DNA from 2 places in the Streptomyces sp. NPDC056738 genome. Region 1 is predicted to be linked to the other one. Evidence: predicted binding sites of a transcription regulator. Region 1 holds the regulator's gene; the other holds the start of a gene.
What was found. Region 1 encodes HrcA, which represses chaperone genes, less so after heat shock. Its sites were predicted from a motif close to TTNGCACTCNGNNNNNCNGAGTGCNAA; they were not measured.
Positions count from the first base shown of each region.

Region 2: a site for HrcA is predicted at 9,204-9,230, ahead of groL (chaperonin GroEL). Genes of this name have one in related genera too.

Region 1 covers NZ_JBHTZF010000003.1:616,953-632,807, reverse strand. Annotated here, with positions in the region: gene ACFRIC_RS10400 (SpoIIE family protein phosphatase) at 1-1,947, shown strand, start outside; gene hemW (radical SAM family heme chaperone HemW) at 2,124-3,362, shown strand; gene ACFRIC_RS10390 (DUF3097 domain-containing protein) at 3,384-4,190, opposite strand; gene ACFRIC_RS10385 (MBL fold metallo-hydrolase) at 4,222-4,947, opposite strand; gene hrcA (heat-inducible transcriptional repressor HrcA) at 5,124-6,140, shown strand; gene dnaJ (molecular chaperone DnaJ) at 6,141-7,277, shown strand; gene ACFRIC_RS10370 (nitronate monooxygenase) at 7,387-8,481, shown strand; gene ACFRIC_RS10365 (16S rRNA (uracil(1498)-N(3))-methyltransferase) at 8,478-9,227, shown strand; gene ACFRIC_RS10360 (VOC family protein) at 9,279-9,671, shown strand; gene ACFRIC_RS10355 (hypothetical protein) at 9,818-10,375, shown strand; gene ACFRIC_RS10350 (S41 family peptidase) at 10,449-13,661, shown strand; gene ACFRIC_RS10345 (histidine triad nucleotide-binding protein) at 13,770-14,147, shown strand; gene ACFRIC_RS10340 (ribonuclease Z) at 14,154-15,059, shown strand; gene ACFRIC_RS10335 (adenosine deaminase) at 15,206-15,855, shown strand, end outside.
Region 2 covers NZ_JBHTZF010000013.1:201,785-217,639, reverse strand. Annotated here, with positions in the region: gene ACFRIC_RS31170 (DUF4031 domain-containing protein) at 1-91, opposite strand, end outside; gene ACFRIC_RS31165 (hypothetical protein) at 88-483, opposite strand; gene ACFRIC_RS31160 (MurR/RpiR family transcriptional regulator) at 540-1,460, shown strand; gene murQ (N-acetylmuramic acid 6-phosphate etherase) at 1,499-2,434, shown strand; gene ACFRIC_RS31150 (PTS transporter subunit EIIC) at 2,451-3,941, shown strand; gene ACFRIC_RS31145 (hypothetical protein) at 3,976-4,563, shown strand; gene ACFRIC_RS31140 (hypothetical protein) at 4,600-4,806, opposite strand; gene ACFRIC_RS31135 (helix-turn-helix domain-containing protein) at 4,929-5,768, shown strand; gene ACFRIC_RS31130 (DUF397 domain-containing protein) at 5,752-5,943, shown strand; gene ACFRIC_RS31125 (NADH:flavin oxidoreductase) at 6,012-7,133, opposite strand; gene groL (chaperonin GroEL) at 7,420-9,042, opposite strand; gene ACFRIC_RS31115 (cold-shock protein) at 9,405-9,608, opposite strand; gene ACFRIC_RS31110 (MoaD/ThiS family protein) at 10,050-10,325, opposite strand; gene thrC (threonine synthase) at 10,322-11,620, opposite strand; SAM riboswitch class I at 11,638-11,794, opposite strand; gene ACFRIC_RS31100 (glucosyl-3-phosphoglycerate synthase) at 12,000-12,944, shown strand; gene ACFRIC_RS31095 (trehalose-6-phosphate synthase) at 13,023-14,483, shown strand; gene otsB (trehalose-phosphatase) at 14,698-15,552, opposite strand; gene ACFRIC_RS31085 (DUF3263 domain-containing protein) at 15,629-15,855, opposite strand, start outside.

The DNA of each region.
Region 1 (15,855 bases):
GTCGAGGTCTCCGACCGGCATCCCTCGCGCGCCATACGGGAGGAGGACAGGGCCGAACCGCCCTACGGGACACCGGAGTACGGGCGGGGTCTGCGCCTCGTCTCCGCGCTCTCCGAGGCCTGGGGGATCACCTACCGTCCGGGCGTCAAGACGGTGTGGTCCAGGCTGCTGACCGACGGGGCCGCCGCGGCCCTGCCGGGGGCGGGCGCCTTCACGGAGGCCGACGACCCGCGCCGGCCGCTCCGCTTCGACGACGTGGGCGCTCTCCCGGGGCCGGGCGCCTTCACCGACGCCGACGGACTCCCCGACGGGCTTCCCGGTGAGCTCGTGGGACCGGGCGGATTCACGGACGCCGACGGGCTCGCGGGCGGGCTCGCACGTGCGCTCCCCGAGGCCTTCCCCGGACCGGGCGGGTTCGCCGGGGCCGACGGCCCCACCGGTGCGGCGGCCGGTTCGGAGCCGGCCGGGGCCGGGGCCACCGGGTACGCCGAGGTGCTGGTCCCGGAGTACGGGCCGGGTGCCGACGGGTTGATCCCGGAGTACGGAACCGGCGGCGACGGGCTGGTCCCGGGCTACGGACCGGGTGCCGGCGGTGAGCCGTATCGGGCCGTGTCCGCCCCCGGGGCGGACCGGAGCACCCCGCGGGGCCCCGACTGGCTCGACCGGGGCGCCCTCTCCTTCCTCGCCGAGGCCTCCGACCTGCTCGCGGGACAGCTCGACGAGGACCTGGTCGCCGCGCTGGCCGGACAGCTCCTCGTCCCGCGCCTCGCCGACTGGTGCGCCGTGTGGCTGGAGGACGAGGCCACCGACCGGGCGGGCGGGCTCGGACTGGCCCTCGGCCCCCGCCTCGCCCGGGTCTGGCACGGCCGCGAGAACCTGATCGAGGGCCTGCGCCAGGCTCTGGAGAAGGACCCGCCGCGGCTGCCCGACGCGGTGCGCTCGCGCGCCGTCCCGGTGCCGTGGCCCGGTGGGGCGCTGGGCGCCCGCGGGGCGGCACTCGCGTACCGGCTGATCGCGGGCGGGCGGCCGCTGGGCACGCTCGTCATCGGGCGGGCCGGACCGCCCGACTTCCCCGACGAGGTCACCGGGCTCGTCGAGGACCTCAGCCGCCGGATCGCCCTGGCCATCGGCGCGGCCCGTCAGTACGCGCGCCAGGCCACCATCAGCCGGGTCCTGCAGCGCGGGCTGCTGCCGGGCGCGGTCGCCGAGATCCCCGGGGTGCGCAGCGCCCTCGTCTACGAACCGCTCGACAAGGGCGGGCCGAGCGGTGACTTCTACGACGTGTTCCCGGCGGGCGACGGGCGCTGGTGCTTCGCTGTCGGCGACGTCCAGGGCAAGGGGCCCGAGGCCGCCGTCGTGATCGGCCTGGCCCGGCCCTGGCTGCGGCTCCTGGCCCGCGAGGGCTACGACGTCGCGGACGTCCTCGACCGTCTCAACCAGCTCCTCCTCGACGACGCTACGGAGGCGGCGGACGCGGCCGCCCGCGCGCTCGTGGCCGCGGGCGGACCCGGGCTCGGCACCGACCTCGGCCCGCAGACGCGCTTCCTGTCGATGCTCTACGGCGAGCTGGTCCCCTTCGAGGGCGGAGTGCGCTGCACCCTGGCCTCGGCGGGGCATCCGCTGCCGCTGCTGCTGGGTCCCGACGGCGGCGTACGGGAGGTGGCCCGGCCGCAGACCCTGCTCGGCGTCTTCGAGGACCCCGAGTACACCTCGGAGTCCTTCGAGCTGTACCCGGGGGACACGCTCCTGTGCGTCACCGACGGGGTGACGGAGCGGCGCGACGGGTCCCGTCAGTTCGACGACGAGGACGGCCTCGCGCACGCCCTCGCGGGCTGCGCCGGTCTGAACGCCGAGATGATCGCGGAACGGATCCGCGCGCTGGTCCACGCCTTCGGCCCCCGCCCGCCCGAGGACGACATGGCCCTGCTGGTGTTACAGGCCGAATGACGGGCTCCGCCCGTGAGGCAGGCCGCGTGACAGGCCTCCGCCCGTGACGCGGGCCGGGTGACGGCCTCCGCCCGTGACGCGGGCCGAGCGAGGGGGCTCCGCCCGTGACGCGGGCCGGGTGACAGGGCCCGCCGGGCCGGGCACGTCCACCCCGGGCGTGCTGGACAATGGAACGCATGCCTTCCGCACTTCCCGACGGTGAGCCCGTCCCCGACGACGGGGCGCTGCCCGCGCACGCCCTGGCCGGGGCCGCCGAGCGGCCCCTCGGGTTCTACCTCCACGTTCCGTACTGCGCGACCCGCTGCGGCTACTGCGACTTCAACACCTACACGGCGACCGAGCTGCGGGGCAGCGGCGGCGTGCTCGCCTCCCGCGACAACTACGCGGACACCCTGACCGACGAGATCCGGCTCGCCCGCAAGGTCCTCGGCGACGACCCCCGCCCGGTCCGCACCGTCTTCGTCGGAGGCGGTACGCCCACGCTGCTGGCCGCCGACGACCTCGTACGGATGCTGGGCGCGATCAGGGACGAGTTCGGCCTCGCGGACGACGCCGAGGTCACCACGGAGGCGAACCCCGAGTCGGTCGACCCGGAGTACCTCGCGACCCTGCGCGCCGGGGGCTTCAACCGGATCTCCTTCGGCATGCAGAGCGCCCGGCAGCACGTCCTGAAGGTGCTCGACCGCACCCACACCCCGGGCCGCCCCGAGGCCTGTGTCGCCGAGGCCCGCGCGGCCGGCTTCGCACATGTGAACCTGGATCTGATCTACGGCACGCCGGGGGAGTCGGACGACGACTGGCGGGCCTCGCTCGAGGCGGCCCTCGGCGCGGGACCCGACCACATCTCCGCGTACGCGCTGATCGTCGAGGAGGGCACGCAGCTCGCGCGCCGGATCCGCCGCGGCGAGGTCCCCATGACCGACGACGACGTGCACGCGGACCGCTATCTCATCGCCGACGAGGTGATGTCGGCGGCGGGCTTCGAGTGGTACGAGGTGTCGAACTGGGCCACCGCCGGCTCGTCGGGCAGCCGCTGTCTGCACAACGAGCTCTACTGGCGGGGAGCCGACTGGTGGGGCGCGGGTCCCGGCGCGCACAGCCACGTCGGCGGCGTTCGCTGGTGGAACGTGAAGCATCCGGGGGCGTACGCGGCGGCGCTGGCCGAGGGCCGCTCCCCGGGGGCCGGCCGTGAACTCCTCTCCGAGGAGGACCGCCGGGTCGAGCGGATCCTCCTGGAACTGCGGCTGCGCGAGGGCTGCCCGCTCTCCCTGCTCCGCCCCGACGGTCTCGCGGCCTCCCGCCGCGCCCTGTCCGAGGGACTCCTCGAAGCCGGCCCCTACGACGCCGGCCGGGCCGTCCTCACCCTGCGCGGCCGCCTCCTCGCGGACGCCGTGGTCCGGGATCTGGTGGACTGAGCAGGCGGCCGCGCCGACCTCTCACTCCGGGGCCGTGACGAAGTCGATCAGTTCCTCCACCCGGCCCAGCAGGGCCGGTTCGAGGTCCTTGTAGGAGCGGACCCGGGACAGGATGTGCTGCCAGGCCGCGCCGGTGTTCTCCGGCCAGCCCAGGGCCCGGCACACGCCCGTCTTCCAGTCCTGGCCGTGCGGGACCCGGGGCCAGGACGCGATGCCGACGGAGGACGGCTTCACGGCCTCCCACACGTCGATGTACGGGTGGCCGAGCACCAGGGCGTGCTCGCTCGTGACCGCCTCCGCGATCCGTGACTCCTTCGAACCCGGCACCAGGTGGTCCACGAGCACGCCGAGCCGGGCGTCCGGGCCCGGGGAGAACGCCTCGACCACCGCCGGGAGGTCGTCCACGCCCTCCAGGTACTCCACGACCACGCCCTCGACGCGCAGGTCGTCGCCCCAGACCCGCTCGACCAGCTCGGCGTCGTGCCGGCCCTCGACGTAGATGCGCCCGGCGCGCGCGACCCGGGCGCGGGCGCCGGGGACCGCCACCGAGCCGGAGGCCGTACGGCTGGGGCGCACCGGCGCGGAGGGCGCCGGGCGGACCAGCGTCACCACCTTGCCCTCCAGCAGGAAGCCGCGCGGTTCCAGCGGGAACACGCGGTGCTTGCCGAAGCGGTCCTCCAGGGTCACCGTGCCCGCCTCGCAGCGGATCACCGCGCCGCAGAAGCCGGTGCCGGGCTCCTCGACGACCAGACCCGGGTCCGCCGGGACCTCGGGCACGGGCTGGGGCTTCTTCCACGGCGGGGTCAGGTCCGGAGAGTACTGGCGCATTCGGATGACGATAGGAGAAGCCCGGCGGCGCTCACCGCGACACGCCGAAACGCTCGGCCAGGGCGTCCCGTTGGGACCGTACGAACGCGGCGTCCACGACCGCCCCGTGGCCGGGCACGTACAGCGCCTCCTCGCCGCCCAGGCCGAGCAGCCGGTCGAGCGCCGCGGGCCAGCGCGACGGCACGGCGTCGGGGCCCGCCTGCGGCTCGCCCGACTCCTCGACCAGGTCGCCGCAGAACACCACCACCGGGTCGCCCGGCACGACGGCCACCAGGTCGTGGGCGGTGTGGCCCTCGCCCGTCCGCACCAGCCGGACCCCGACGCCGCCGCCGAGATCCACGTCCCAGGTGCTCCCGACGAGGCGGTGGGGCCGTACGAGGGTGTCCGCCGCCTCCTCCGCCGCCCCCGGGTCGAGACCGTTGCGCACCGCGTCCGCGCACAGCTCCCCGCGGCCGTTCCGGTACACCTCGGACGAGCCGTCCGCGGCGAGGACCTGCGCGCCGGCGAACGCGGCCGCGCCGAAAACATGGTCGAAATGCGGGTGGGTGAGCGCGATATGGGTCACACGTCCGCCGGTCAGGACCCGCGCATCGGCGCGCAGGGCGGCGCCCTCCGCGAGGCTCGACCCGGCGTCGATCATGAGTGCCGCCCCCTCGCCGACGACGAGCCCGGCCGTGCAGTCCCAGTCCGGAAGCCGCCGTCGCCCCACCCGGGGCGCCACCCTTTCCCACCCGAGCTCTTCCCAAGTCAGCCTCATGCGGCGACGCTAACGGTGACCGGGTGCCGTGCACGACATCGCAGGCCCGCCCTTGCCCGGGGCGTGCCCGACCGCCGTACACTGGGCCGGGGAACGTTGGCACTCGCGTGCGCTGAGTGCCAGGCGAATGCCACGAAGGCCACGAAGACCACCGAGTCGACTTCTGGAGGTGCGCGATGCTCAGCGAACGCAGGCTCGAGGTGCTGCGCGCCATCGTCCAGGACTACGTGGGCACCGAGGAGCCGGTCGGTTCGAAGGCGCTCACCGAGCGGCACCGTCTCGGCGTCTCGCCGGCGACCGTCCGCAACGACATGGCGGTCCTGGAGGACGAGGGGTACATCGCGCAGCCGCACACCAGTGCCGGGCGCATCCCCACGGACAAGGGGTACCGCCTCTTCGTCGACAAGCTCGCCGGCGTCAAGCCGATGACCGCGCCCGAGCGCCGCGCCATCCAGAACTTCCTGGACGGAGCCGTCGACCTTGACGACGTCGTCGGCCGGACCGTGCGGCTGCTCGCGCAGCTCACCCGGCAGGTCGCCGTCGTGCAGTACCCCTCGCTGACCCGCTCGACCGTGCGCCATGTGGAGCTGCTCTCCATGGCCCCCGCGCGGGTGATGCTCGTGCTGATCACGGACACCGGCCGGGTCGAGCAGCGAATGATCAACTGCCCGGCGCCGTTCGGTGAGACGTCGCTGGCGGACCTGCGGGCCCGGCTCAACAGCCGGGTCGCGGGGCGCCCCTTCGCGGACGTCCCGCAGCTCGTCCAGGACCTCCCGGATGCCTTCGAGGCGGAGGACCGGGGTACGGTCTCGACGGTGCTCTCCACCCTGCTGGAGACATTGGTCGAGGAGACCGAGGAGCGCCTGATGATCGGCGGTACCGCCAATCTCACGCGATTCGGACATGACTTCCCTCTCACCATCCGGCCGGTGCTCGAAGCCCTCGAGGAGCAGGTCGTGCTCCTCAAGTTGCTTGGAGAGGCCGGGGATTCGAGCATGACCGTGCGAATCGGGCACGAGAACGCGTATGAGGGACTCAACTCCACGTCCGTGGTCTCCGTCGGCTACGGTTCGGGCGGCGAGGCAGTAGCCAAACTCGGCGTGGTCGGCCCGACCCGCATGGATTACCCGGGAACGATGGGAGCGGTACGAGCGGTGGCACGGTACGTCGGACAGATCCTGGCGGAGTCGTAAGTGGCCACGGACTACTACGCCGTACTCGGCGTGCGCCGCGACGCGTCCCAGGACGAGATCAAGAAGGCGTTCCGGAGGCTCGCTCGCGAGCTGCACCCGGACGTCAATCCCGATCCGAAGACGCAGGAGCGCTTCAAGGAGATCAACGCCGCCTACGAGGTGTTGTCGGACCCGCAGAAGAAGCAGGTCTACGACCTCGGCGGCGACCCGCTGTCCCAGCAGGGCGGCGGTGGCGCCGGCGGCTTCGGCCAGGGCGGCTTCGGGAACTTCTCGGACATCATGGACGCGTTCTTCGGCACGGCGTCGCAGCGCGGACCGCGCTCGCGCACCCGCCGGGGCCAGGACGCCATGATCCGTCTGGAGATCGAGCTCGACGAGGCGGCCTTCGGCACCACGAAGGACATCCAGGTCGACACGGCCGTCGTCTGCGGCACCTGCAACGGCGAGGGCGCGGCCCCCGGCACCGCGGCGCAGACCTGTGACATGTGCCGCGGCCGCGGCGAGGTGTCCCAGGTGACGCGGTCCTTCCTGGGTCAGGTCATGACCTCGCGGCCGTGTCCGCAGTGCCAGGGCTTCGGCACCGTCGTCCCGACCCCGTGCCACGAGTGCGCGGGCGACGGCCGGGTCCGCTCCCGCCGCACCCTCACGGTCAAGATCCCGGCCGGTGTGGACAACGGCACCCGCATCCAGCTCGCGGGCGAGGGCGAGGTCGGCCCCGGCGGCGGCCCCGCCGGCGACCTGTACGTCGAGATCCACGAACTGCCGCACTCGACCTTCCAGCGGCGCGGCGACGACCTGCACTGCACGGTCACCATCCCGATGACCGCGGCGGCCCTCGGCACCAAGGTGCCGCTGGAGACGCTCGACGGCATGGAGGAGGTCGACATCCGTCCGGGCACGCAGTCCGGTCAGTCGATCCCGCTGCACGGCCGGGGCGTCACCCACCTGCGCGGCGGCGGCCGAGGCGACCTCGTCGTGCACGTCGAGGTCATGACGCCGACCAAGCTCGACCCGGAGCAGGAGCGGGTGCTGCGCGAGCTGGCGCAGATGCGCGGCGAGGAACGGCCCACCGGTCAGTTCCAGCCCGGTCAGCAGGGGCTCTTCTCCCGGCTGAAGGACGCCTTCAACGGCCGCTGATCCAGGCGGGGCACGGGGCCAGGAGCGCCCCGTGCCCTCCACGTCGGAGGCCGTATCCGGCTGACCGACCGGATTCGGACTTGTCCGAGGGACGTGACAACATGCCGTCATGTCCTCCGCGCTGACCGATCTCTTCCCTCACCCGATCGTGCAGGCCCCCATGGCGGGCGGAGTCTCCGTCCCGCAGCTCGCGGCCGCCGTGTCCGAGGCCGGCGGGCTCGGCTTCCTCGCGGCGGGGTACAAGACCGCCGACGGCATGTACCAGGAGATCAAGCAACTGCGCGGGCTGACCGGCCGTCCCTTCGGCGTCAACCTGTTCCTCCCGCAGCCCGAGCACGCGGACGCCGCCGCGGTCGAGGTGTACGCGCACCAGCTCGCGGGCGAGGCCGCCTGGTACGAGACCGAGCTCGGGGACCCGGACAGCGGCCGCGACGACGGCTACGACGCCAAACTCGCCGTCCTCCTGGACAAGCCGGTGGCGGCGGTCTCCTTCCACTTCGGCGTCCCGAAGCCGGAGGTGCTCCAGTCGCTGCGGCGCGCGGGCACCCTCACCCTGGTCACCGCCACCACGGCCGAGGAAGCCCTCGCCGTGGAGCGGGCCGGCGCCGACGCGGTCGTCGTGCAGGGCATCGAGGCCGGCGGACACCAGGGCACCCACCGCGACAATCCGGAGACGGACGGCACCGGCGTCGGCCTGCTCACGCTGGTCGCACAGGTCCGCGAGAGGGTGGCGATCCCGGTCGTCGCGGCCGGCGGCCTCATGCGCGGCAGCCAGATCGCCGGCGTCCTCGCCGCGGGCGCGGACGCCGCCCAGCTCGGCACCGCCTTCCTCGCCACCCCCGAGTCCGGCGCGAGCGCCGTGCACAAGCAGGCGCTGACCGACCCCCTCTACGTACGGACGGAGCTCACGCGCGCCTTCTCCGGGCGCCCGGCGCGGGCCCTGGCCAACCGCTTCATGCGCGAGCACGGCCCGTACGCCCCCGCCGCCTACCCCGAGGTCCACCACCTCACCCTGCCGCTGCGCAAGGCGGCGGCCAAGGCGGGCGACGCGCAGGGCATGGCCCTGTGGGCGGGGCAGGGCCACCGCATGGCCCGCGACCTGCCCGCCGGGCAGCTCGTGGAGGTACTGAACGCAGAAATCGCGGCCGCCGAGACAGCGTTGTCGGCCGCCGCCGAGATCCCGGAAGAGGGTGCGCCCCGATGACGGCACCGGTGTTCCTGGTCGAGCACTTCGACACGGACGGCGAGGGACGCCATGTCCTCGACGGACCCGAGGGGCGGCACGCCGTCTCCGTGAAACGGCTCCACAGCGGTGAGGACGTCGTACTCACCGACGGGGCCGGGCGCCGGGCGGAGTGCGTGGTGCTGGGCACCGAGGGCAAGGACCGGCTGATCGTGCGGATGGGCGCGGTCACCGAGGAGGCGCCCGAGGAGCCGCGCATCACGGTCGTCCAGGCCCTGCCCAAGGGCGACCGGGGCGAGCTGGCCGTCGAGACCATGACCGAGACCGGCGTCGACGCGATCGTCCCCTGGGCCGCCTCCCGCTGCATCACGCAGTGGAAGGGCGAGCGGGGCCTCAAGGCGCTCGGCAAGTGGCGTGCCACCGCACGGGAGGCCGGCAAGCAGTCCCGCCGGGCACGCTTCCCGGAGGTCGCGGACGCGATGACGACCCGACAGGTTGCCGCACTTCTCGCCAAAGCCGATCTCGCCGCCGTGCTCCACGAGGACACCGCCCTGGGCACCGAGCCCTTCGCGACCGCCGCGCTGCCCGCCTCCGGTGAGATCGTCCTGGTGGTCGGCCCCGAGGGCGGGATCTCCGCGGACGAGGTCGCCCTGTTCACCGAGGCTGGCGCGAAGACCTTCCACCTGGGGCGCACGGTGCTGCGCACCTCGACGGCCGGGACCGTGGCGACCGCGCTGCTGCTGGCCCGCAGCGGACGCTGGTCCTGACCCACCCGCCGCCGGTACGACCCTCACCTCCGCGCATCGAATCGGGAGCCCATGGAACTCGCCCAGGTACGACTGCTCGTCTCCGACTTCGCCGGCTGCTACCGCTTCTACTCCGAAGTCCTCGGCCTCAAGCCCCAGTCGGGCGCGGCCGAGGGACCGTACGAGAAGTTCAGTCCGGTCACCGGGTCCGCGGGCATCGCCCTCCAGGACCGGTCCATGATGGCCGGGATACTGGGTGAACTCGGCGACGCGGTGACCGGACACCGGTCCCTGGTGGTGCTGCGGGTCGACGACCTCGACACCTACTGCGAGCAGGTCGTCTCGCGCGGCGCGACCCTCCTGCACGGCCCCGCGCCCATGACGGACCGCATGCGCGTCGCCCACCTCAAGGACCCCGAGGGCAACCTCGTGGAGCTCCAGGAGTGGCTGCTGATGCTCGGCTGACGGCCGGTCAGCAGCGCGCCCGGGGGCGTGGGAAGCGGGAACCCTACGGCCTCCCCGGCCCGCCGGGCAACACCTTCGGGTGGTTGTGCCCCCGATGGCCGCATGCGGTCTACCGCGCGCCGCCACGCGGTGGCACGCTGCCGTCCATGGGGGCTTCGAGGTATTCCGGACACCGGACGAGGCGCGGGCGGGTCGTGACGGCCGTCGGGCTGGGAGCGGCCGGAGTGTTCGCCGTGACCGGGTGCCAGCCCGTGGACGGACTCAGCACCGCGACCGTCGCCTACACCACCGACCAGACGGCCACCAGCGAGCTGAAGCACCGGCACGTGGACGTGAGGTGGCTCACCTGCACCGCTAGCCTCGGCAACGCGGCCAAGGCCTACACACCGGGGAAGTCGCCCTCGCCGAGCGAGAACACCGTGGCGAGCGTCGACTGCCAGGGCCAGACCGGCGACGGCCGGGCCATCACCGTCAAGGGCAAGGTCACCCGCGCCGTCAACGGCGCCTGCGTACGCGGCGATCTGCGCGCCACCGTCGGCGGAAAGCAGGTCTTCCACGTCAAGGGCCTCGGCGACTGCGGTGCCGGACCCACCCCGCCGGTCACCTACCACCCCGGGCAGCCCAACCCCACCGTCACCGTCACCGTGACGAGGACGATGTGGTGCAAGGGCGACCCCACCTGCTGGCCCTCGCAGGGCAAGTGACCTGCCGGACCGTACGCGGATCAAGTGATTCGAACCTCTACCCGGGCCACGCGCGGCTGCATAGGGTGACCGGGTGACCGCTTCCGCAGCCTCCGCGTACATCCGGTTTCCGCATCTGCACGGCGAGTTGGTCGTCTTCACGGCCGAGGACGACATCTGGGCCGCCCCGGTCGACGGCGGGGGCCGCGCCTGGCGGGTCAGCGCCGACAACGTCCCGGTCAGCCATCCACGCGTCTCCCCGGACGGCAGGACCGTCGCCTGGACGTCGACGCGCGACGGAGCCCCCGAGGTCCACGCGGCCTCCCTCGACGGCGGTCCCGCGAAACGGCTGACCTACTGGGGCAGCGTGAAGACCCAGGTGTGCGGCTGGACCCCCGACGGACAGGTCCTCGCCCTCAGCACCCAGGGCCAGGCCAGCCTGCGCCGCACATGGGCCCGGTCCGTCCCGCTCGACGGCGGCCCCGCCACGACCCTCCCGTACGGGCCCGTCGGCGACGTCGCCCACAGTGACCACGGTGTCGTCCTGCTCTCCGCGCCGATGGGACGCGAGGCCGCCTGGTGGAAGCGGTACCGGGGCGGCACGGCGGGCAAACTGTGGATCGACCGGGACGGCGACGGAGAGTTCGTCCGGCTGCACGAGGACATCGACGGCAACATCGAATACCCCCTCTGGGCCGGCGAGCGGATCGCGTTCCTCTCGGACCACGAGGGCGTCGGCGCCCTGTACTCCTCCCTCGCCGACGGATCCGGCCTGAGCCGCCACACCCCCCTCGACTCCTTCTACGCCCGCCACGCCGCCACCGACGGCACCCGCGTGGTGTACGCGTCCGGCGGCGAGCTGTGGCTCCTCGACGACCTAGACGGCGCCGAACCGCGCCGACTCGACATCCGGCTCGGCGGCCAGCGCGTCGACCAGCAGCCGCACCCCGTGAGCGCCTCGCGCTGGTTCTCCGCTGCCGCGCCCGACCACACCGGACGCGGCAGCGCGGTCTCGGTGCGCGGCGCCGTCCACTGGGTCACCCACCGCTCGGGACCGGCCCGCGCGCTCGCCGCCGAACCCGGCGTACGCGCCCGGCTGCCCCGCGCCTTCCGCGCCGAGGGCGAGGAGCACGTGGTGTGGGTGACCGACGCCGAGGGCGACGACGCCCTCGAATTCGCCCCCGCCACGGGAGTCGCCCCCGGCGCCACCCCGCGACGGCTCGCCGCCGGCGCGCTCGGCCGGGTCCTCGGCCTCGCCATGGCGCCCGACGGGAGCCGGGCCGCCGTCGCCTCGCACGACGGGCGCGTCCTGCTCGTCGAGCGCGAGAGCGGCGAGGTCCGCGAGGTCGACCGCAGCGAGGACGGCGAGGTCACCGGCCTCGTCTTCTCACCCGACTCCACCTGGCTCGCCTGGTCCCACCCCGGCCCCCGCCCGCTGCGCCAGCTCAAGCTCGCCAACACCACCGACCTGTCGGTCACCGAGGCGACCCCGCTGCGCTTCCGGGACTACGCGCCGGCGTTCACCCTCGACGGCCGACACCTCGCCTTCCTGTCGGCCCGCGCCTTCGACCCCGTCTACGACGAGCACGTCTTCGACCTGGCCTTCGTCGGCGGCTCCCGGCCGTATCTGATCACCCTGGCCGCGACGACCCCGTCGCCCTTCGGACCCCAGCGGCACGGCAGGCCCTTCGAGGCGCCCGACAAGGACGAGACGCCCGACAGCGAGGGCGCCCCCAGCACCCGCATCGACCTGGACGGACTCGCCGACCGGATCGTGCCGTTCCCCGTCGAGGCCGCCCGCTACTCCACGCTGCGCGCCGCCAAGGACGGACTGCTGTGGCTGCGCCACCCCGTGCGCGGTGTCCTCGGCGCCTCCCGCGCCACCCCGGACGACCCGGACCCCAAGACCGAGCTGGAACGGTACGACCTCGTCCAGCAGCGCATCGAGCATCTCGCCGCCGACGCCGACCACTTCACCGTCACCGGCGACGGCAAGCGGGTCCTGCTGTGGACCGACGGAAAGCTCAAGGTCGTCCCCAGCGACCGGCGCGCCTCGAACGACGACGAGAGCGACACGAACATCACCGTCGACCTCTCGCGGGTGCGCCAGTACGTCGACCCGGCCGCCGAGTGGCGCCAGATGTACGACGAGACCGGCCGCCTCATGCGGGACAACTTCTGGCGCCCGGACCTCGGCGGTGTCGACTGGGACGGCGTCCTCGACCGGTACCGGCCGGTCCTGGAACGGGTCGCCACCCACGACGACCTCGTCGACCTGCTGTGGGAGGTCCAGGGCGAACTCGGCACCTCGCACGCGTACGTCACCCCGCGCGGCGGCTGGAGCGGCGGAGACCGGGCGCAAGGACTCCTCGGCGCGGACATCTCCCGCCACGAGGACGGCAGTTGGCGCATCGACCGGATCCTCCCCTCGGAGACCTCCGACCCCGAGGCGCGGGCCCCGCTCGCCGCGCCCGGCGTCGCGGTGCGCGCCGGGGACGCGATCGTCGCGGTCGGCGGCAGACCGGTGGACCCCGTGGCCGGGCCCGCGCCGCTGCTCGTCGGCACCGCGGGCAAGCCCGTCGAGCTGACCGTCTCGCCCTCCGGCGGCGGCGATCCGCGCCACGCGGTCGTCGTCCCCCTCGCCGACGAGGAGCCGCTGCGCTACCACGCGTGGGTGGCCGACCGGCGCGCCTACGTCCACGAGCGGTCCGGCGGACGCCTCGGCTATCTGCACGTGCCGGACATGGTCGGCGCCGGATGGGCGCAGCTCCACCGCGATCTGCGGGTCGAGGTGGCCCGCGAGGGCCTGGTCGTGGACGTCCGCGAGAACCGCGGCGGCCACACCTCCCAGCTCGTCGTGGAGAAGCTGGCCCGGCGGATCGTCGGCTGGGACCTGCCCCGCGGGCTGCGCCCCTACAGCTACCCCGAGGACGCGCCGCGCGGTCCCGTCGTCGCCGTCGCCAACGAGTTCTCCGGCTCCGACGGGGACATCGTCAACGCGGCGATCAAGGCACTCGGCATCGGGCCCGTGGTCGGCACCCGCACCTGGGGCGGTGTCATCGGCATCGACAGCCGCTACCGCCTCGTCGACGGCACCAGCGTGACCCAGCCCAAGTACGCCTTCTGGATGGAGGGGTACGAGTGGAACGTGGAGAACCACGGGGTCGATCCCGACGTCGAAGTCGTGCAGGCGCCGCAGGACCACGCGGCCGGCCGCGACACCCAGCTCGACGAGGCGGTCCGGATCGCGCTGGCCGCCCTGGAGGAGAACCCGGCGAAGACCGCGCCCGTACTGCCGCCGCTGTGACCGTCGCCCGGCGGTGCGGGCGGCGGCGCGAGCCGCACGCGAGCCGTCCGACCCGCCGGGCCGCTAGCATGCCCGGGTAATGATCGGCTGGCGTGAGGAGGCACACGCATGGCGCAGGAGCCGAGGCGGGACGCGGGCGGGCAACCGCAGGACGACTGCCTGTTCTGCAAGATCGTGGCGGGGCAGATCCCGGCGACGCTGGTGCGCGAGAGCGACACGACCGTGGCGTTCCGCGACATCAACCCGCAGGCCCCGACCCACGTCCTGGTCATCCCCAAGGTGCACTACCCCGACGCCGCGTCCCTGGCCGCCGCCGAGCCCGCGATCGCGGCGGACGTCCTGCGCGAGGCCGGCGAGGTCGCGGGCGAGGAGAAGCTGGAGAGCTACCGCATCGTGTTCAACACGGGCAGCGGCGCCGGCCAGACCGTCTTCCACGCGCACGCCCACCTCCTGGGCGGCCGCGGCATGCAGTGGCCTCCGGGATAGCCGGCCTTGTCCGCACGCGAACTGGTGGTCCTCGGCACCGCCAGCCAGGTCCCGACCCGGCACCGCAACCACAACGGCTATCTGCTGCGCTGGGACGGTGAGGGCCTGCTCTTCGACCCCGGCGAGGGCACCCAGCGCCAGATGCTGCGGGCCGGGGTGGCCGCGCACGACCTGCACCGCATCTGCGTCACCCATTTCCACGGCGACCACGCGCTCGGCCTCGGCGGGGTGATCCAGCGCATCAACCTCGACCGCGTCCCGCACGAGGTGACGGCGCACTACCCGCTCTCCGGGCAGCACTTCTTCGAGCGGCTGCGGTACGCCACCGCCTACCGCGAGACGGTCCCGCTGACCGAGGCGCCGGTCGCGGACGACGGCGTCCTCGCGACGACGCCCGCGTACACCCTGGAGGCGCGCAGGCTCTCCCACCCCGTCGAGTCCTTCGGGTACCGGCTGGTCGAGCCGGACGGGCGGCGGATGCTGCCCGAGCGGCTGAGGGAGCACGGGATCACGGGCCCCGACGTCGGCGTGCTGCAACGCGAGGGCGCGTTGCGGGGCGTCACGCTGGACGACGTCAGCGAGGTCCGGCGGGGGCAGCGGTTCGCGTTCGTCATGGACACCCGGCTGTGCGAGGGGGTCGACGCGCTCGCCGAGGGCTGCGACCTCCTGGTCATCGAGTCGACCTTCCTCGACGGCGATCACCGGCTGGCGTCCGACCACGGGCATCTGACGGCGGGGCAAGCGGGCCGGGTGGCCAAGGAGGCCGGGGTGCGGCACCTCGTGCTCACCCACTTCAGCCAGCGCTACCCCGACCCCGGCGCGTTCGAGCTGGAGGCCCGCGCGGCGGGGTTCGACGGGGAGCTGACGGTGGCGCACGACCTGGTGCGGGTGCCGGTGCCCAAGCGGCACTGAGGACCCGGCGGACGGGGGCCGGGACGCCCGGTGCCGGTGACCTCCGGTACCGGTCGCGTCCGGTGCGGGGGCGCCCGGTGCGCGGGCGCCCGGTGCCGGAAGGCGCCGTTTTCGGTACGTCGGGGGAGGAACCGTACGATGCTTCGATGTCCCTCCCCAAGGCTGAACTGCACCTGCACATCGAAGGCACCCTCGAACCCGAGCTGGCCTTCGCGCTCGCCGAGCGCAACGGCGTCACCCTGCCGTACGCGAACACCGAGGAACTGCGCGAGGCGTACGCCTTCGACGACCTCCAGACCTTCCTGAACCTGTACTACGAGCTCATGGCCGTCCTGCGGACAGAGGCGGACTTCGCCGACCTGGCCGACGCCTATCTCGCGCGCGCCGCCGCCCAGGGCGTGCGGCACGCCGAGATCTTCTTCGACCCGCAGGCGCACATCGCCCGGGGCGTGCCGATGGGGACGGTCGTCGAGGGGCTGTGGCGGGCGCTCGGGCGCAGCGAGGAGACCCACGGGATCTCCACCCAGCTCATCATGTGCTTCCTGCGCGACGAGTCCGCGGAGTCCGCCATGGACACCCTGGAGGCCGCGAAGCCCCACCTCGACCGGATCACCGGCGTGGGCCTGGACTCGGCGGAGGTCGGCCACCCGCCGGTCAAGTTCCGGGAGGTGTACGAGGCCGCCGCCGCGCTCGGTCTGCGGCGCGTCGCGCACGCCGGCGAGGAGGGGCCGCCCGCGTACATCACCGAGGCCCTCGACCTCCTCGGCGTCGAGCGCGTCGACCACGGGCTGCGCTG
Region 2 (15,855 bases), on a different contig from region 1:
CGTGGAGTTCGTCGTAGGAGACGTCGCTGATCAGGTGGGACCAGACACGGCCGTGTCCCGGCCAGATGGGCGGATCGATGTAGACGGTCACGAGGGCGGGTTCGTGCCGGTCGCCGAGCCGAGCGAGCCGACCGGGGAGATCTTCACGCCGGCCTCGTGGCACACCCAGTGCGGGTCGGGGCCCAGTTCGGGCTCGACGTCCAGGGCGTGCGGGCCGCCGGAGGTGCACACCGGGCACAGCGGCCATCGTCCGTGCCGCTCCAGGAGCGCGTCCTGGACGTCCTGGGCGACGAGCCCGGCGACGAACTCGACGCCGTCCGGCCACTGCTCGACCCACCAGCGGCGCTGCACCACCGAGTCCTCGACCAGGGAGACGACGTCCGCCTCGGCCACCTGGCCCGCTATCAGGTCGGCGAGCACACGGGCGCGTGCCGCGTGCAACGCCTGCTCCAGAGGGCTGAGGGGGGTGCCGGAGGGGTTCATGTCCCTATTGTGCGCACCCTTGACCGTTCACCCCAAAGGAAAATATCTTTCATGGTGTGACCCATGACGTGAAGGAAATTTTCGCGGGTGAGGCACCCCCCGCCCCCGCGGCCCTCGCGGCCAAGGTGCGGACCCTCGCCCCCTCGATGACACGCAGCATGCAGCGGGTCGCCGAGGCCGTCGCCGGTGACCCGGCCGGATGCGCGGCCCTCACGGTCACCGGACTCGCCGAGCTGACCGGCACCAGCGAGGCCACGGTCGTGCGCACGGCCCGCCTCCTCGGCTACCCCGGATACCGGGACCTGCGCCTCGCGCTCGCCGGGCTCGCCGCCCAGCAGCAGTCGGGCCGGGCCCCCGCCGTCACCGCGGACATAGCGGTCGACGACCCGATCGCCGACGTCGTCGCCAAGCTCGCCTACGACGAGCAGCAGACCCTCGCCGACACCGCCGCCGCGCTCGACACCGTCCAGCTCGGCGCGGCCGTCGCCGCCATCGCCGCCGCCCGCCGCGTCGACGTCTACGGCGTCGGCGCCTCCGGGCTGGTCGCCCAGGACCTCCAGCAGAAACTCATGCGGATCGGGGTCATGGCCTTCGCGCACATCGACCCGCACCTCGCGGTGACCAGCGCCGTCCAACTGCGCGCGAAGGACGTGGCGATAGCCGTCACGCACTCCGGCTCCACCGGCGACGTCATCGAACCGCTCCGCGTCGCCTTCGAGCACGGGGCGACGACGGTGGCGGTCACCGGCCGTCCGGGCGGACCGGTCGCGCAGTACGCCGACCACGTCCTGACCACCTCGGCCGCCCGTGAGAGCGAGCTGCGTCCGGCGGCCATGTCGTCGCGGACCAGCCAGCTCCTGGTGGTGGACTGTCTGTTCGTCGGGGTCGCCCAGCGCACCTACGACACGGCGGCACCCGCGCTGTCCGCCTCGTACGAGGCCCTCGCGCACCGCCACTCCCCGCGCGGCGGCCGGTAGCCGCTCCGCACGACCTCATCGGAAAGAGCCGCCTCTCCATGACCTCCATGTCCAACCACGGCGATCTTCGAGCAGAGTTGGAGACGCTGACCACCGAGGCGTTCCGCCCCGAACTGTCGGAGATCGACCGGCTGTCCACGCTGGAGATCGCGCGGATCATGAACGGCGAGGACACGACGGTGCCCGCGGCCGTCGCCGCGCAGCTCACGCGCATCGCCGCCGCGATCGACGGCATCGCGGAACGCATGGCCCGCGGCGGCCGCCTCATCTACGCGGGCGCCGGCACCGCGGGCCGCCTCGGCATCCTGGACGCCTCCGAGTGCCCGCCCACGTTCAACACCGATCCCTCCCGGGTCGTCGGCCTGATCGCGGGCGGCCCCGAGGCCGTGGTCACCTCGATCGAGGGCGCCGAGGACTCGCCGGAACTCGCGGTGGCCGACCTGGACGCACTCGCGCTGACGGCCGACGACACCGTGGTCGGGGTCTCCGCCTCGGGCCGCACCCCGTACGCCGTGGGCGCGGTCGAGCACGCCCGCAAACAGGGTGCCCTCACGATCGGCCTGTCGTGCAACGCGGACAGCGCGCTCGCCTCCGCCGCGGATCACGGCATCGAGGTCGTGGTCGGCCCCGAACTGCTCACGGGCTCGACCCGGCTGAAGTCCGGCACCGCACAGAAGCTCGTCCTGAACATGCTCTCGACGATCACGATGATCCGGCTCGGCAAGACGTACGGGAACCTGATGGTCGACGTCCGGGCCTCAAACGAGAAGCTGCGGGCCCGCTCCCGGCGCATCGTCGAGCTCGCCACCGGGGCCTCCGACGAGGAGATCGAGCACGCGCTCGCCGCGACGGACGGCGAGGTGAAGAACGCCATCCTGACGATCCTCGGCGGAGTCGACGGTCCCACCGCCGCCCGCCTTCTGGAGCAGTCGGGGGGCCATCTGCGCGCCGCGCTGGCGGCTTCGGCCGGCTGACCAGCACGCTCGGGGGGTGAGCATCCCCGACTCCACCACAGCAGCGGCGATCCTCCCCCTCGTGGGCGGTCCCGCGAACGTCCTCACCGTCACCCACTGCATGACCCGGCTCCGGCTGGGTCTGCGGAACCCCGGCCTGATGGACGAGCAGGGCCTGCGGGCCCTGCCGGCCGTCCTCGGCCTCGTCACGCACGACGGCTCCTGCCAGATCGTCCTGGGCCCCGGCACGGTCGCCCGCGTGACGCCCGCGTTCGAGGCCCTGCTGGCGGACGCCCCGCACGACACGGAACCGGCCGCCGGCGGACCCACGACCACCGCGGACCGGCTCGCGCTGCGCGGCGCCGAACTGAAGGCCGCCCGCTCCCGGCGCAACGCCACCCCGCTCAAGCTGTTCCTGCGGCGGATCGCGGACGTCTTCGTGCCGCTGATCCCGGCCCTGATCGGCTGCGGGGTGATCGCCGGCCTCAACGGCCTGCTGATCAACCTCGGCGTGCTGAGGGGCCTCACCCCCGCGCTGACCGCCATCGCCTCCGGATTCATGGCGCTGATCGCCGTCTTCGTGGGCCACAACACGGCCAAGGTGTTCGGCGGCACCCCCGTCCTCGGCGGCGCGGTGGCCGCGATCGTCGTGTACGCGGGGGTCGCCAAGGTCACCGTCCTCGGGGTGACGCTCGCCCCCGGCCAGGGCGGCGTCCTGGGCGCCCTGGCCGCGGCCCTGCTCGGGACGTACGTGGAGAAGTGGTGCCGCCGCTGGGTCCCGCCCACCCTGGACGTCCTGATCACCCCCACCCTCACCGTGCTGCTGACCGGACTGGTGACGCTGTACGCGCTGATGTACGCGGCCGGTGAGCTCTCCGCCGCAATCGGCACCGCCGCCGCCTGGCTGCTCTCCACCACCGGCGCCTTCGCCGGGCTCGTCCTCGGCGCCCTGTTCCTCCCCCTGGTGATGCTCGGCCTGCACCAGGCCCTCATCCCCATCCACACCACGCTCATCGAGCAGCAGGGCTACACCGTCCTGCTGCCCGTGCTCGCCATGGCCGGCGCGGGCCAGGTCGGCGCGGCCCTCGCGGTGTATGTCCGGCTGCGCCACGACACCTCGCTCCGCACGACCATCAGATCGGCGCTCCCGGCCGGTCTCCTCGGCGTCGGCGAACCCTTGATCTACGGGGTGTCCCTGCCGCTCGGCCGGCCCTTCGTCACGGCCTGCGCGGGCGGGGCGGCGGGCGGCGCGTTCATCGGCTTCTTCTCGATGCTGGGCGATCATGTCGGCTCGACCGCCATCGGCCCCTCCGGGCTGGCCCTGTTCCCGCTGCTGTCCGGCAACCGGGGCCTCGCCGTCACCGCGGCGATCTACGCGGGCGGCCTGCTGACGGGGTACGCCGTCGGCTTCGCGGCCACGTACTTCCTCGGCCTCGGCGGCATCCGCGGCACCGGTCCCGACGGGGGGCTCGACAGCGGCCGCGACGGCCGGTCACCGGCCCGGCGGGCGGAACAGGCCGCCGTGTAGCCGCGCTGTCGGTGGCGCGTGCGACGCTGGGGGCATGAACCACGCACAGCTGACCGCCCTGGGCCGTGCTCTGCGGCTGCTCGGGGAGCACGGCGACGCCCTGAACGCCGACACCCCCGACGCCAAGCTGCACGAGGTCAAGGCGGACCTGAAGCGGGCCCTGGACCTGCTCGACGAGACGGTGACGACGGCCAAGCCGACCACCCGCTGCTCCGAGCACCCGAACGGCCCGGTGGACGAGAGCGCCCCGGACCGCTGTCTGCTGTGCGAGACCCGCCGCCGCACCGCCCGCCGCACCGAGGTCAACGACGCGTACACGCACGGCCGGGCGCCCGCCCCGGACGAGCTGCCCGACCGCACGATGTCCCGCTACGGGGTGCGCGGCGACCGCCCCCAGCCCCAGCAGCGCTGGCTCCCGGAGGTCTGGAACGGCCAGACGTGGCTCCTGTGCGGCACCCCCCGCCGCGACCGCCAGGAGGCCGAGCGCTTCCTCGCCGCCGAACGCCGGGCCCCCCGCCCCGGCATGGCCTATCGCCTCGTCCACGAGTTCACCGACTACGAGGTGCTGCGTATCTGGGGCACCCCGGTCAAGGTCGACATCGAGCCCATGGGGAATCTCTAGGCAGGCCGGGGCCCGAAAGCGGGCCCCCTCCCCGGGTCAGGGCAGCCGCCCCTCCGCGTTGAGCCGCCGCACCCGGGCCCGCAGCACCTCGCCCGGCGGAGCCTCCCCGAGAGCCTCGGGCGGACAGTCCCACTCGATCCCCCCGCCTGGCGGCCGCAGTTGTACGAGACCGCCCTCGCGCCCCATCACCTGGCCGAGCCGTCCGTCCCGCACGTCGATCGCGTACTCCTCGCCGGACGTCATCTCCATACCCACCGATCCCTCCACGCTGAGTGTTCCCTTTCACCACCCAGCGTGACCGGCATGCCCGTAACCTGGCCAGAGTCGGCGCTCCAACAACCCCACCTGTTGGACGGGAAGTCGCCATGCCCCACCCCAAGGACCTCGACCCCTCCTCCTCCCCGCGCGCCATGATCGGCGCGGAGTTGCGGCACGCCCGCGAGAACGCCGGCCTCAGCCAGTCCGAACTGGGCGAACCGCTCTTCGTCAGCGGTTCCTTCATCGGCCAACTGGAGTCGGGCACCCGCCGCCTCCAGCTCGAATACGCCGTCCGGATAGACGAGATCCTGGGAACCAGGGGCTTCTTCGAGCGCAATTGCAGGGCGCTGGCGAGGTCGAAGTACCCGGATCACTTCGTGGAAGCCGCGGAGGCGGAGGCCATGGCGACGGCGATCAGGGAGTATGCGCCGGCGCTCGTCCCCGGCCTGCTGCAGACGCGGGGGTATGCCCAGGCGATGTTCCGACGAGGTCGCCCGACGGCAACAGCGCAGGCCATCGATGAGTTGGTCGCTGCCCGGCTGGACCGTGCACGCCTGCTCGACGATCCAACAACGCCGTTGTTGTGGGCGATCCTTGACGAAGCTGTACTGCGCCGACGGGTCGGGGCGTGGCCGGTCATGGCCGAGGCCTTACGCCACATTGCTACCCTGGCCGAACAGCGCAGGATCATCGTGCAAGTGCTGCCCTTCTCAGCAGGAGCCCACATGGCCATGGAGGGCTCCCTCAAGCTGATGACCTTCGACGGCGCTGCGCCTCTCGCCTACCTGCAGGGTCTGGGGACAGGCCGACTGGAGGACGACCCGGCCACGGTCGCCCACCACGACCTGACCTTCCACCTCCTTGCGGCCAGCGCACTCTCACCGCACGAATCACTGGCTCTGGTCCACTCGGTGGCAGAGGATTACGCGCATGAGCGACAGCCCTGAGTACGCCCTGAACAAGGCCACTTGGCACAAGTCCAGCTACAGCGGAGCAAGCGGCGGCGACTGCCTGGAAGTCACCTTCGGCGAACACCTCGTCCCCGTACGGGACTCCAAGAACCCCGGCCCGGTGATCGCCTTCGGCGCCCGAGCCTGGGGTGCCTTCGTCGCGCACCTCTGAAAAAAGGGACGGCACCCGCGTACAGCGGGCGCCGTCCCTCCCCCGTTCCCCCCGTTTCCGGGAAGCTGTCAGCTCAGCGAGCCCAGCGCCGCCGCGTCGTACGGCGCGAGCTCGTCGAAGCGGCCGGCCAGGACCTTCGCCGCCCACTCCGGGTCCTGGAGCAGCGCGCGGCCGATGGCGACGAGGTCGAACTCGTCGCGCTCCATGCGGTCGAGGAGGTCGTCGATGCCCTTGACCGGCGATCCCTCGCCCACGAAGGCCTTGATGAAGTCGCCGTCCAGGCCCACCGAGCCGACGGTGATGGTGGGCTTGCCCGTCAGCTTCTTCGTCCAGCCGGCGAGGTTGAGGTCGGAACCGTCGAACTCGGGCACCCAGTAGCGGCGGGTGGAGGCGTGGAAGGAGTCCACTCCGGCCGCGGCGAGCGGGGCGAGGATCGCCTCCAGCTCCTCCGGGGTCTCCGCGAGGCGGGCGTCGTACGCCTGCTGCTTCCACTGCGAGTAGCGGAAGATGACGGGGAACTCGGGCGAGACGGCCGCGCGCACCGCGGCGACGATCTCCGCCGAGAACTTCGTACGGGCCACCGGGTCGCCGCCGTACGCGTCCTCGCGGCGGTTGGTGCCCGCCCAGTGGAACTGGTCGAGCAGGTAGCCGTGGGCGCCGTGCAGTTCGACCCCGTCGAAGCCGATGCGCTCGGCGTCGGCGGCGGCCTTGGCGAACGCCTCGATGACGTCGTCCAGGTCCTGCTGGGTCATGCTCTTGCCGGTGACCTGCGCGCCCTCCTTGTAGAGGCCGGAGGGGCCGACGGGCGGGGCGTCCACGAAGGGCGGCTCGCCGGCCTTGCGGACCATGCCGATGTGCCAGAGCTGCGGGACGATCGTGCCGCCCGCCGCGTGCACGGCGTCGGCGACCTTCGTCCATCCGGCGAGCTGGTCCTCGCCGTGGAAGCGCGGCACCGCGTCGCTCTGTCCGGCCGACTCGTGGCCGACGTAGGTGCCCTCGGTGACGATCAGGCCGACGCCCGCGGCGGCACGGCGGGAGTAGTAGCCGACCACGTCCTCTCCCGGTACGCCGCCCGGCGAGAACATCCGGGTCATCGGGGCCATGGCGATCCGGTTCGGAACGCTCAGGCCGTTGATGGAGACGGGACGGGACAGGATCTCGGCTGCGCGGGACGCGGCGTCAGCGGTCACGTGGGGGCTCCTCGGAGAGGTGGTCGGTATGACGTCGAGCGGTCTGCGAAACAGGAGATTCCGTGCGGTATGTGCACATGCATCAACTGCTCTTCAGCGTCAACCTCCGCACCGGGCGAGGCATTCCGCCGCCCCGGGACTCGTCCCTGTGATCCGGGCCACGTACCGGGGCGGCCCGCCCGAGGAGACGTCCGGCGGCGGGCCGGGAAACGCCCGAGGGCGGCACCCTCCCTTGCGGGAAGGTGCCGCCCTCGGAACGTCAGGACGGTTGATCGACCGGGGTCGATCAGAAGTCCATGTCACCGCCCGGCATGCCGCCGCCGGCCGGGGCCGCGGCCTTCTCCGGCTTGTCGGCGATGACGGCCTCGGTGGTCAGGAACAGCGCGGCGATGGAGGCGGCGTTCTGCAGAGCGGAACGCGTCACCTTCGCCGGGTCGATGATGCCTTCGGCGATCATGTCGACGTACTCACCGGTCGCGGCGTTCAGGCCGTGGCCGACGGGAAGGTTGCGCACCTTCTCGACGATGACGCCACCCTCGAGACCACCGTTGACGGCGATCTGCTTGAGCGGGGCCTCCAGGGCCAGACGCACGGCGTTGGCGCCGGTCGCCTCGTCACCCGAGAGCTCGAGCTTCTCGAAGACCGAGGAAGCCTGGAGCAGGGCCACGCCACCACCGGCGACGATGCCCTCCTCGACGGCCGCCTTCGCGTTGCGAACGGCGTCCTCGATGCGGTGCTTGCGCTCCTTGAGCTCGACCTCGGTGGCGGCACCGGCCTTGATGACGGCCACGCCGCCGGCCAGCTTCGCCAGACGCTCCTGGAGCTTCTCGCGGTCGTAGTCCGAGTCCGAGTTCTCGATCTCGGCACGGATCTGGTTCACACGGCCGGCGACCTGGTCGGCGGAGCCGGAGCCGTCGACGATCGTGGTCTCGTCCTTGGTGATGACGACCTTGCGGGCGCGGCCCAGCAGGTCCAGACCCGCGTTCTCCAGCTTGAGGCCGACCTCCTCGGAGATGACCTCGCCGCCCGTGAGGATGGCGATGTCGCCGAGCATGGCCTTGCGGCGGTCACCGAAGCCCGGGGCCTTGACGGCGACGGACTTGAAGGTGCCACGGATCTTGTTCACGACCAGGGTCGACAGGGCCTCGCCCTCGACGTCCTCGGCGATGATCAGCAGCGGCTTGCCCGACTGCATGACCTTCTCCAGGAGCGGGAGCAGGTCCTTCACGTTCGCGATCTTGGAGTTCGCGATCAGGATGTACGGGTCGTCGAGGACGGCCTCCATACGCTCCATGTCGGTGGCGAAGTACGCCGAGATGTAGCCCTTGTCGAAGCGCATACCCTCGGTGAGCTCCAGCTCCAGACCGAAGGTCTGGGACTCCTCGACGGTGATGACGCCTTCCTTGCCGACCTTGTCCATCGCCTCGGCGATGAGCTCGCCGATCTGGGTGTCGGCGGCGGAGATGGAGGCCGTGGAAGCGATCTGCTCCTTGGTCTCGACATCCTTGGCCTGCTCGAGCAGGGCACCGGAGACGGCCTCGACGGCCTTCTCGATACCGCGCTTGAGGGCCATCGGGTTGGCGCCGGCGGCGACGTTGCGCAGGCCCTCGCGGACGAGCGCCTGGGCGAGGACGGTCGCGGTGGTCGTACCGTCACCGGCGACGTCGTCCGTCTTCTTGGCGACTTCCTTGACCAGCTCGGCGCCGATCTTCTCGTACGGGTCCTCGAGCTCGATCTCCTTGGCGATGGAAACACCATCGTTGGTGATCGTGGGCGCGCCCCACTTCTTCTCGAGGACGACGTTACGGCCCTTGGGGCCGAGGGTGACCTTGACGGCGTCGGCGAGCTGGTTCATCCCGCGCTCGAGACCGCGCCGTGCCTCCTCGTCGAACGCGATGATCTTGGCCATGTGAAGTGGTCCTCCCGGACGGGGTGGATTGCTCCGGATCGCGCCCGCGCCCGCGACGGACGGCCCCCGAGCCCTGTGGTTCCTTGCCCCACAGGCCCGCGAGCCTCGCCGGCCCGATCCAAGTTCTGTCACTCTCACTCGGAGAGTGCTAACGCCAATGATTAGCACTCGACCCCGTCGAGTGCAAGGTGCGCTCGCGAAGCGAGCTCGTCGAGGGGTGGCGGTCGGGCGACGGGCGGGAGCAAGGTGCGCTCGCGAAGCGAGCCCCCTGGAAGCCCCCTGGACACGCACGAGGGGCCCGCATCCCTGGTGGGATGCGGGCCCCTCGTGCGTGAGTTGAGTCGGTGGTCGTTCGCGCCCGATCAGACGGCGAGTTTGACCATGTCCGCCTGCGGACCCTTCTGGCCCTGCGAGATCTCGAACTCCACTCGCTGACCCTCTTCAAGGGTGCGGTAGCCGTCCATCTGAATCGCGCTGTAGTGCACGAAGACGTCCGCACCACCGTCGACCGCGATGAAGCCGTACCCCTTCTCCGCGTTGAACCACTTGACGGTGCCCTGAGCCATGCCTAACTCCCCTATTACTGGCCCTTGCACAGATCCACACTTCGCGGATCCGGGTCAGACCTCACCCCCCAACGGTTGGGGGTGTGCGCCGGAACGCGTCGACCGCGGCTGAATGTATCTGTCCAACTGCCCTCTGCAACAGGTCAATCGGACGAGAATTCTGGGCATGGCCGATCAATGATATGTGGAGAATGCGCAAGGATTCAGGGCAAGTCGGGCCCCGCAAATGCCATAAAATGCCCAAAAAGGTGAGTCACTTTGGCTACTTCTTGTCGCCCGAAGAACGGTCACTCATATGCGTCCGGCATGAAACCAACATCCAAATCGGAGCGACTTCCCCAACTCTAGCGCGTTCAACCCAACAGAATTGCCCCCTCCGTTTGTCTCACGGAGGGGGCAATTATGTGAACGCGCTGTGTTCGGCATTACCGAGGGTAACGATCAGCCTCCGGCGACGGCCGGAATGATCGAAACGCCGACACCGTCCGGAGTCGCCGTCTCCAGTCCCTGCTCGAAGCGCACGTCGTCGTCGTTGACGTACACGTTCACGAAGCGACGCAGCTTGCCCTGGTCGTCCAGGACGCGCGCGGCGATGCCCGTGTGGTTCTTCTCCAGGTCGCTGATGACCTCGGCGAGGGTCGCGCCCTCGGCCGTCACCTCGGCGGCACCACCGGTGTAGGTGCGCAGGATGGTGGGGATGCGGACGTTGACGCTCATGATGCGAGGCCAGCCTCTCGGAAGGAGTCGAGGTTCGGGCGGATGGTCGCGGTCAGCCCGGTGTCGGAGGCCACCGCGTCCAGGGTCTTGAGGCCGTCGCCGGTGTTCAGCACGACCGTGGTGAGGGCCGGGTCGAGGAGACCGTTCTCGATGAGCTTGCGGGTGACACCGACGGTCACACCGCCGGCCGTCTCCGCGAAGATGCCCTCGGTGCGCGCGAGCAGCTTGATCGCGTCGACGATCTGCTCGTCGTTCACGTCCTCCACCGCGCCGCCGGTGCGCCGGGCGATGTCGAGCACGTACGGGCCGTCCGCCGGGTTGCCGATGGCGAGCGACTTGGCGATGGTGTCCGGCTTCTGCGGCCGTACGACGTCGTGACCGGCCTTGTAGGCCACGGACACCGGGGAGCAGCCCTCGGCCTGGGCGCCGAAGATCTTGTACGGCTTGTCCTCGACGAGTCCGAGCTTGATCAGCTCCTGGAGCCCCTTGTCGATCTTCGTGAGCTGGGAGCCGGAGGCGATGGGCACGACGAGCTGGTCGGGGAGCTTCCAGCCGAGCTGCTCGCAGATCTCGTACGCCAGGGTCTTGGAGCCCTCGGCGTAGTAGGGCCGCAGGTTGACGTTGACGAAGCCCCAGCCCTCGCCGGCCGGGTCGCCGATCAGCTCGGAGCAGAAACGGTTCACGTCGTCGTAGTTGCCCTGGATGCCGACGAGCTCGCCGCCGTAGACCGCGGCCATGACGACCTTGCCCTGCTCCAGGTCGTGCGGGATGAACACGCAGGAACGGAAGCCGGCGCGGGCCGCCGCGGCGCCCACCGCCCCGGCGAGGTTGCCGGTGGAGGAGCAGGAGAGGGTGGTGAAGCCGAAGACGCGGGCCGCTTCGATGGCCTGGGCGACGACGCGGTCCTTGAAGGAGTGCGTCGGGTTGCCGGAGTCGTCCTTGACGAAGAGCTTCCCGGCGTCGACGCCGAGCTCGCGGGCCAGGTTGTCGGCCTGGACGAGCTTGGTCCAGCCGGGGTTGATGTTCGGCTTGTCCGCCACGTCCGCGGGGACGGGCAGGAGCGGCGCGTAGCGCCAGATGTTCGCGGGTCCCGCTTCGATGCGCTTGCGGAGCTCTTCGGTGTCGTAGGCCGAGAAGTCGTAGGCGATCTCCAGCGGGCCGAAACACTCCTCGCAGGCGAAGACCGGGCCGAGCAGGACGCGGTGTCCGCACTCGCGGCAGGAAAGCGCCGCGGCCGGGCCGAGGTCTACCGCGTCGGCGGAGTTCGTGGTGCTTGCAACTGTCTGCGCAGCCATGGAGGCGAGGCCCTTTCTCCTCATCTTCCTCACGGCGCACTTCGCCGTGAGACGGATTTGGCACCTTCCCTAGCCGGGAGCCTCGCGACGCGATCGACATCGATCGGTACGAGACCGGCTGGAGGGTTGCCGGGGCTTCATCGGGCCGTATCCCTCTGCCCCTCTGGATGAGCGGTATTTGATTGTTGAACTGTTGAACACGATACGCGCCGACGATCCAGGACATGCGATGGTCATGCGCGTTGTTCAAGACTGTAACCGAAGGCCAGGACAGTTGAGATAGTCGTCCGAACCGCGAGACGACGGCAATCGATCTGCCGCTGGCCGCAGCGGGCACGCCGATGAGAGCGTGTGATCAGACAGTGAGGAGCCGCAGACGGTGCTGAGAGAAGTCGAAAGCTGGCTGAGCACACGCTCCTGGTCCGCGACCGACCGCCCGCTCCACAGGATCATGGCAGCCAAGCGTGTCACCGGATCGACGGTGAGTGTCGTGCTGCCCGCGCTCAACGAGGAGGAGACGGTCGGCGAGATCGTCGCGATCATCCGCCACGATCTGATGCAGCAGGTGCCCCTCGTCGACGAGATCGTCGTCGTCGACTCCGGTTCGAGCGACCGCACCGCCGCGGTCGCCGCCGCCGCGGGCGCGCGCGTCGTGCACCGCGACGACATCCTCCCGCGGATCCCGGCCGTGCCCGGCAAGGGCGAGGTGCTGTGGCGGTCGCTGCTCGTGACGAGCGGGGACATCGTCTGCTTCGTCGACGCGGACCTCAAGGAGTTCTCGTCCGACTTCGTCTCCGGGATCGTGGGCCCGCTGCTCACCGAACCCGGCGTCGACCTGGTCAAGGCCATGTACGACCGCCCGATGGCCGGCGGCGGCGGGCAGGGCGGCCGGGTCACCGAGCTGATGGCCCGCCCGCTCCTGAACATGCACTGGCCGCAGCTCGCGGGCTTCGTCCAGCCGCTCGGCGGCGAGTACGCGGCCCGCCGCTCGCTGCTCGAACAGCTCCCCTTCCCCGTCGGCTACGGCGTCGAGCTGGGCATGCTCGTCGACGCCCTGCACCTGGTGGGCCTGGACGCCCTCGCCCAGGTCGACGTCGGAGTGCGCAAGCACCGCCACCAGGACGGGCAGGCGCTCGGCCGCATGGCCGCCGCGATCTACCGCGCCGCGCAGCTCCGGCTGGCGCGCGGACACCTGATCCGTCCCTCCCTCACCCAGTTCGAGCGCGACCGCGACGGTTTCCGGCCGCGCACGTACTCCGTGGACACGGAGGAAAGGCCGCCGATGAGCGAAATCTCCGAGTACCAGACGCGCAGAGCCGCGTAGTCCGGCGCCGACGGCCGCCGATCGCATACGGCCGAAGGGCGCGTTTGAGCGTTTCGAGACGGGGCTAGGTTTCGAGGCATGGCTTCAACGCACGGTGCCCACAGGATTCTGGTCGCCTCCAACCGCGGCCCGGTCACCTACGAGGTACGGGAGGACGACTCGCTGCACGCCAGACGTGGCGGCGGCGGCCTCGTCTCCGGACTCTCGGCGATCGGGCCGGACGCGGGCGCCCTCTGGGTCTGCTCCGCCCTCGGGGACGGCGACCGGGAGGCCGTGCGGCGCGGAGTCCACGAGGACGGCGTACGGATGCTGGCCATCGACGCCGACACGCACGCCGACGCCTACAACGGCGTCGCCAACTCCGTGCTGTGGTTCGTGCACCACCTGCTCTACCAGACCCCGCTGGAGCCGGTCTTCGACGCGGAGTTCCGGCGCCAGTGGGAGTCGTACCGGGCCTACAACCGCGCCTTCGCCGAGGCGCTGGCCGAGGAGGCGGCCGAGGGCGCGGCCGTGCTGGTCCAGGACTACCACCTGTGCCTGGTGCCCGGGATGCTCCGCGAACTGCGCCCCGACCTGCGTATCGGTCACTTCTCCCACACCCCGTGGGCGCCCGAGGACTACTTCCGGATGCTCCCCGACGACATCCGCGCGGAGCTGATGGCGGGCATGCTCGGCGCGGACCGGGTCGCCTTCCTGACCTGGCGGTGGGCCACCGCGTTCACGCGCTGCGCGGAGGCGACCGAACCCGGCCGCTACCGCGCCGGCTCGCCCTCGGGCGGCACCCCCCGCACGATCGAGCACCTGGACGGCGCCCGGCCGCCGGTGCGCGAGACCCGGGTCGGCGTGCACGGCCTCGGCGCGGACGCCGAGTTCCTTCGCGAGCGTTCGCACCGCGCGGACGTCGGGGAACGGATGGCCGCGCTGCGCGAGGAGATCGGCGCGGACCGCAGGACGATCGTGCGCGTCGACCGGACCGAGCTGTCCAAGAACATCGTGCGGGGGCTGCTGGCGTACCGGCAGCTCCTCGACGACCACCCGGAGTGGCGCGAGCGGGTCGTCCACGTGGCGTTCGCCTACCCGTCGCGGCAGGACCTCGCCGTCTACCGGGACTACACGGCCGAGGTGCAGCGGCTCGCCGACGAGATCAACGCGCACTACGGAACGCCCGGCTGGACCCCGGTGGTGCTGCACGTGAAGGACGACTTCGCGCGCTCGCTCGCCGCCTACCGGCTCGCCGACGTCGCCCTCGTCAACCCCATCAGGGACGGCATGAACCTCGTCGCCAAGGAGATCCCGGTCGTCTCCGACGAGGGCTGTGCGCTGGTCCTGTCCCGGGAGGCCGGGGCGTACGAGGAACTGGGCGAGGACGCGATCTCCGTGAACCCGTACGACATCACCGGGACGGCGCGGGCGCTGTACGAGGCGCTCACCATGCAGCCGGGCGAACGCGCCGAACGCACCAAACGCCTGACCGCCGCGGCCACCGCCCTTCCCCCGGCCCAGTGGTTCCTGGACCAACTCCACGCGCTGGAGAGCTGAGGAGGGGCGGGCGGCGGTCGGGGTTCCTGTCCGCCGGATCCCGGCTGCGGGTCCAGGGTCCAGACGGTTCCAGCCCCGGCCGGCGAAAGTTCAGCCCCTCCGGCGATTGAGGAGCGGGGTCTGGGGCGGAGCCCCAGGTACGGGAAGGGTAGGGGCGGAGGGGGCGAGAACCGGCTTGTGGCCCGCCCGCCCCGCGCGGGGGTCGCCGGCCGCGTCAGTCGAGCGCGGCCGCCAGGGCGGCGAGGATCCGGACGACCCCGGCGGGCCCGTCGACCACCAGGTCGGCGCGTTCGGCCAGCTCGGCGACCTCGGAGCTGCCGCTGCACACCAGCAGCCCGGGAACCCCGTCGGAGCGCAGCTTGTCGACGGCGCCGAACGCAGGCAGGTCCCCCAGATCGTCCCCGGCGTACAGAACGGCCTCGGCACCGACCTCACGGACGTACTCCAGCAGGGCGACCCCCTTGTCCATGCCGGGCGGACGCAGCTCCAGGACCATGCGCCCCGGTTCGACGATCAGCCCGTGCCGCGCGGCGAGCTCGCCCAGCGGCTCCCGCAACGCCTCGAACGCGGCCTGCGGATCGGCGGCCCGGCGCGTGTGCACGGCGACCGCGCGGCCCTTCTCCTCGATCCAGGTGCCCTGCCAGGCACCGATCGCGTCGAGGAACCCCGGCAGTTCGGCCCGGACGGCCGCGACGCCCGGGTGCGGAGCGGGCGCGGTGACCGTGCCGCTGACCGCGTCCCAGCGCTCGGCGCCGTAGTGACCGAGGACGACCAGGTGCTCCAGCCCCGGCACGCCGGCGAAGCCTCCGTGGCGCACGGCGACACCGGCCGGGCGGCCGGTGACGACGGCGACGGAGGCGACCTTGGGGGCGAGGGCGGCGAGCGCCGGGACCGCGTCGGGGTGGGCGCGGGCCCGGTCGGGGTCGGGGACGATGGGGGCGAGTGTTCCGTCGAAGTCGAGTGCGACGACCGTCCGGGCGGGACGCGTGAGGATCGCTTCCAGAGCGTCGCGCCCGGCGGGGGTCACCGGAGTCGGCAAGGAGTCCTTGGATTCGGGGTGGCTGCCCATGGGGCGACCCTATCCGGGCGACGCCGGACGCACCCCCCGCTCCTCGGACGCCGGAGGGGCCGGATCCTGCCCGTGCTCAGCGTTCGTCGCGGCGGGACTCGCGGACACGGCGGAGCCTGTTCACCGTGACAGGGTCGTGCGCGAGGGCTCGCGGATCGTTCAGCAGCGCGTTCAGGAGCTGGTAGTAGCGGACCGGGGCCAGGCCCAGTTGTTCGCGTATGGCGCGCTCCTTGGCGCCGGGGCCGGGGAAGCCGCGGCGCTCCAGGGCGAGGATGCTCCGTTCGCGCGCGGGCAGCTCTTCCA